One region of the Lysobacter sp. GQ73 genome, then DNA from elsewhere that is predicted to be linked to it. Evidence: riboswitches for the same ligand, from Rfam matches in the RefSeq annotation. Region 1 holds a riboswitch; the other holds the start of a gene.
The links. A riboswitch is a leader RNA that binds a small molecule or an ion and turns the genes downstream of it on or off. The one in region 1 is predicted to bind S-adenosylhomocysteine.
Positions count from the first base shown of each region.

Region 1 (2,459 bases):
TTGTCCTTGTTGGCCCACAGGTCGATCTGCGCCAGAGTCTGGTTGGCGAAGGAGTTCGACATGACGAAGCTCGGGTGGCCGGTGGCGCAACCGAGGTTGACCAGGCGGCCTTCGGCCAGCAGGAAGATCGAATTGCCGTTGGCGAAGGTGTACTTGTCGACCTGCGGCTTGATGTTCAGGCGCTTCGCGCCCGAGGCGGCCAGCGCATCGACCTGAATCTCGTTGTCGAAGTGGCCGATGTTGCAGACGATCGCCTGGTCCTTCATCTGCTGCATGTGGGCCAGGGTCAGCACGTCCTTGTTGCCGGTCGTGGTGACGTAGATGTCGCCGCGGCCGAGGGTGCTCTCGACGGTGTTGACTTCGAAGCCTTCCATCGCCGCCTGCAGGGCGTTGATCGGGTCGATCTCGGTGACCACCACGCGGGCGCCGTAAGCGCGCAGCGAGTGGGCCGAGCCCTTGCCGACGTCGCCGTAGCCGCAGACCACCGCGACCTTGCCGGCCAGCATCACGTCCATCGCGCGCTTGAGGCCGTCGGCCAGCGACTCGCGGCAGCCGTAGAGGTTGTCGAACTTCGACTTGGTGACCGAGTCGTTGACGTTGATCGCCGGGACCAGCAGCGAGCCGGCTTCGGCGAGCTGGTACAGGCGGTGCACGCCGGTGGTGGTCTCTTCGGACACGCCCTTCCAATGCTTGACCACTTCGTGCCAGAAGCCCGGACGCTCGGCGTGCACGCGCTTGAGCAGGTTCTTGATGACCTGTTCTTCGTGGTTGCCCGACGGGGTGTTGACCCAGCCGTCGCCGTTTTCGAGCTCATAGCCCTTGTGGATCAGCAGGGTGACGTCGCCGCCGTCGTCGACGACCAGTTCCGGGCCGCGGAACTTGACCGCGCCGTCGCCCGGGAAGGTCAGCGCTTCGAGGGTGCAGTCCCAGTACTCTTCCAGCGACTCGCCCTTCCAGGCGAACACCGGCGTGCCGCTCGCGGCGATCGCGGCGGCGGCGTGGTCCTGGGTCGAGAAGATGTTGCACGACGCCCAGCGCACGTCGGCGCCGAGGTCGCGCAGGGTCTCGATCAGCACCGCGGTCTGGATGGTCATGTGCAGCGAGCCGGTCACGCGCACGCCCTTGAGCGATTGCGCAGCGGCGTACTTCTTGCGGATCGACATCAGGCCCGGCATTTCGTGCTCGGCGATGTCGATTTCCTTGCGGCCCCAATCGGCCAGCGAGATGTCGGCGACCTTGTAGTCGCCTTCGGTCGAGAAGGTCTTAGGTACTGCGTTCATGCTGTGTCGCTCCAGTTCTTTGGGGAGCCGGCGGATGCCGGGTCCGGCGAGTCATCGCTTCAAAGCGATCGCTCAAACCGGGCGCCGTTAGGACTACGCCTCGCCGAGCCTGGCCGTCATTCTGGAAGTCCGCAGCGGGTGCGGGCTTTGCGGAAAGATCCGCGGACGACGGTCGCAGCGCCCCTCGGCGGGCTGAGCGCGCAGTATATCGCGGCGCCCATGACCGCCGCACGGCGCCGGGCCGGATGCGCCTGAATATGACGTTCATCGCGAAACCGCGTGGAGCCGGTTTGCGGTCCCGAACGTCGCCCGAATGCATCCGCCCGGCGGCGGCCCGGGCAGCCCCAATGGCATAGGCCGGCGGTCGCCGCCTCGGGCTAAGCTCGGGCGGGGTGCCCGGCCCAGGCGAGTTCGCATCGGCCGAGCGCCGGCCGGGTTGCGGCGCTCAAGACTTCTTCACTTACGGATCGGATCGAGCATGAACTCAATCGCGCGACGCAGCGGCCACGACGGCCTGTCCTTCCCGAAGCCGCCGTTCCGGGCCTTGCGCCGGCCGGACCTGCTGCTCCTGCTGCTCCTGCCGCTCTCGGCGGCGAGCGCGCAGACCGCGCCGGCCAGCGGTTACCAGCTACCGCCGAAGGCCTTGCAGGCCATCGTCGATGCGCCGCGACCGCCGCAGATGTTCACCAGTCCGAAGCGCGACCTGGTCGCCCTGGTGCAGACGCCGTCGTTGCCTGGCATCGAAGTAGTCGCGCAGCCGGAACTCAAGCTCGCCGGCCTGCGCATTCATCCGCGCACGCGCGCGCAAAGCCGCTTCACCTTCGGCGCCGGCCTGAGCCTGCTCGATATCGCCGGCGGCAAGAGCCTGGACGTGGAAGGCTTGCCGGCGCCGTTGTCGCTGGCCACCCTGGACTGGTCGCCGGACCAGCGCTGGATCGCCTTCAACCGGGTCGACAGCGCCAGCGGCGCCAACGAGCTGTGGCTGGTCGAAGTGAGCCGGCGCCGCGCGCACAAGCTGGTTTCGGGCCTCAACACCGTGTCCGGCCGCGGCTATGCCTGGATGCCCGACAGCCGCCGCCTGCTGGTGCAGTTGCAACCCGAAGGGCAGGGCGAGGCGCCGCCGACCGACGCCACCCCGAACGGGCCGGCGGTGCAGGAAACCGAAATCAGCGCGACGGT
Region 1 covers NZ_JCAXEE010000004.1:241,812-244,270, forward strand. The annotation lists gene ahcY (adenosylhomocysteinase) at 1-1,280, opposite strand, end outside; S-adenosyl-L-homocysteine riboswitch at 1,353-1,472, opposite strand; gene AC6CH2_RS13660 (alpha/beta hydrolase family protein) at 1,759-2,459, shown strand, end outside.

Region 2 (2,459 bases), on a different contig from region 1:
GCCAACGACGGTTTCCTGAGCTACGAAGACCTCGCCGCCCACCGCGGCGAATGGGTCGAGCCGGTCAGCACCAACTACCGCGGCTACGACGTCTGGGAGCTGCCGCCGAACGGCCAGGGCATCGCCGCGCTGCAGATCCTCAACCTGCTCGAACCCTACGACCTGAAGGCCTATGGCTTCGGCAGCGTCGAGCACCTGCACCTGTTCACCGAGGCCAAGAAGCTCGCCTTCGCCGACCGCGCGCGCTGGTACGCCGACCCGGCGTTCTCGAAGTCGCCGGTCGCCAAACTGATTTCCAAGGAGTACGCAGCGCAGCGGCGCAAGCTGATTTCGATGGACAAGGCCCTGCGCGAGGTGCAGCCGGCCACGCCGAAGGAACTCGACGAAGGCGACACCATCTACCTGACCGTGGCCGATGCCGACGGCATGATGGTCTCGCTGATCCAGTCGAATTACCGCGGCATGGGCAGCGGCATGGCGCCGCCGGGCCTGGGCTTCATCTTCCAGGACCGCGGCGAGCAGTTCGTGCTCAAGGAAGGCCACCCGAATTCGTTCGCGCCGGGCAAGCGCCCCTTCCACACCATCATTCCCGCGTTCGTGACCAAGGACGGCAAGCCCTGGCTGTCGTTCGGGGTGATGGGCGGGGCGATGCAGCCGCAGGGCCACGCCCAGATCGTCATCAACCTGATCGACTTCGGCATGAACCTGCAGGAAGCCGGCGACGCCCCGCGCCTGCAGCACGACGGCTCGACCGACCCGGCCGGCCAGGCCACGGTAATGAGCGACGGCGGCGAGCTCGACCTGGAAAGCGGCTTCGCCTACGAGACCGTGCGCGAACTGATGCGCCGCGGCCACAGTGTGCGCTTCGCCCACGGCCCCTACGGCGGCTACCAGGCGATCATGGTCAACCCGCACGGCGGCTACGTCGGCGCCAGCGAATCGCGCAAGGACGGCCAGGCCGCGGGGTACTGAGCGAACCCGTCGGGCTCGTAATGCAGGAGCGAGGTGAGTCGCGACATGCGCAGCGACATGAAGCGGCGCCGTCGCGGCTCGCGCCGCCTACAAAACCCCGCGGTCTGGGGGTAGGAGCGACGCAAGTCGCGACCGCGCCGGCGCACGCGGCAGCGCAGGTCGCGGCTCGCGCCGCCCCTACCCGAAAAGCATCGCCGCGCGATTGACAGCACCGACATCGCTGTCGAACACTAATCGCGCGGCGTCGCCACGACGCCGCGCACCAGTTGCGGATCGCCCCGATGGCCGATCCGCAGTCCGGACCGAGGGGTGCTGCGACGGAACCGATGCGTTCCGCCACGCTCGATCCGCGATGCCGAGACAAGGGCGCCCTCCCGATCCAGGAGGCGTCATGCCCGTTGTTTCCCATACCGCGTCCGACGATGCGAACCTCAATCCCGGCGCCACGCTCGGCGCCGCCCAGGCTGCCTCGAACGGCTTCCGGCTCGCCGTGGTCACCTCGACCGTCTACGCCGGCTTCCACCCCGACGATGCCGGCCTGGTCGACGCCCTGCGCGGCCACGGCATCGAGCCGGTCGCCTGCGTCTGGAACGACCCCGACGTGGACTGGACCCGCTTCGACGCGGTCCTGGTCCGCACCACCTGGGACTACTTCCGCCACTACGACGAGTTTCTCGCCTGGTACGACCATATCGAGGGGCTCGGCCTGCCGATCGCCAACGAGCTGCCCTTGCTGCGCTGGAACAGCAACAAGCGCTACCTGCTCGAGCTCGCCGCCCACGGCGTCGCCATCATCCCGACCGTGTCGGCGCGCGGCGATGCGCTCGCCGAGGCGGTCGCGGCGATGACCGGCCAGGACGTGGTGATCAAGCCCACGGTCAGCGGCGGCGCCTGGCATACCATGCGCGGCCGCGTCGGCGAGGCCGCCTTCGCCGAATTGCTGGCGGCGCTGCCGCGCGATCTCGACTATCTGGTGCAGCCGTTCATGCCCGAGATCGTCGCCGAGGGCGAGTGGTCGCTGATGTTCTTCGACGGCCGTTACAGCCACGCCGTGCTCAAGAAACCGAGCGCCGGCGACTACCGCGTGCAGACCGATTTCGGCGGCAGCGCGAGCCTGACCGAACCCGGTCCGGCGATCCTGGCCGCCGCCCGGCACGCGCTCGAGGCCGTCGCCGCGCTCGGCTACCGCGACCAGGCCTATGTGCGCGTGGACGGGGTGATGACCGCCGACGGCTTCCGCCTGATGGAGCTGGAGTTCATCGAACCCTTCCTGCACTTCGCCGCGTATCCGCCGGCCGCGGCCCTGTTCGCCGCGCAACTGGCGCGGCGCTGGCCGAGCGTGCGCGAATCGACCGCACTCGACGCTGGATGATTCCGGCGTTGGCTGAATCCCCATAGCTCAGACTCTGGACCAACCTGTGCACGCGCCGCCGAGGCGGCGCAACGGAGCCCGCATGCAAGCCGAACTCAGCGAATCCCTGTTTTCC
Region 2 covers NZ_JCAXEE010000008.1:171,387-173,845, reverse strand. The annotation lists gene ggt (gamma-glutamyltransferase) at 1-972, shown strand, start outside; S-adenosyl-L-homocysteine riboswitch at 1,271-1,351, shown strand; gene AC6CH2_RS19970 (ATP-grasp domain-containing protein) at 1,364-2,344, shown strand; gene AC6CH2_RS19965 (gamma-glutamylcyclotransferase family protein) at 2,427-2,459, shown strand, end outside.
Region 2: another riboswitch for S-adenosylhomocysteine. It lies ahead of AC6CH2_RS19970 (ATP-grasp domain-containing protein); the one in region 1 lies ahead of ahcY (adenosylhomocysteinase).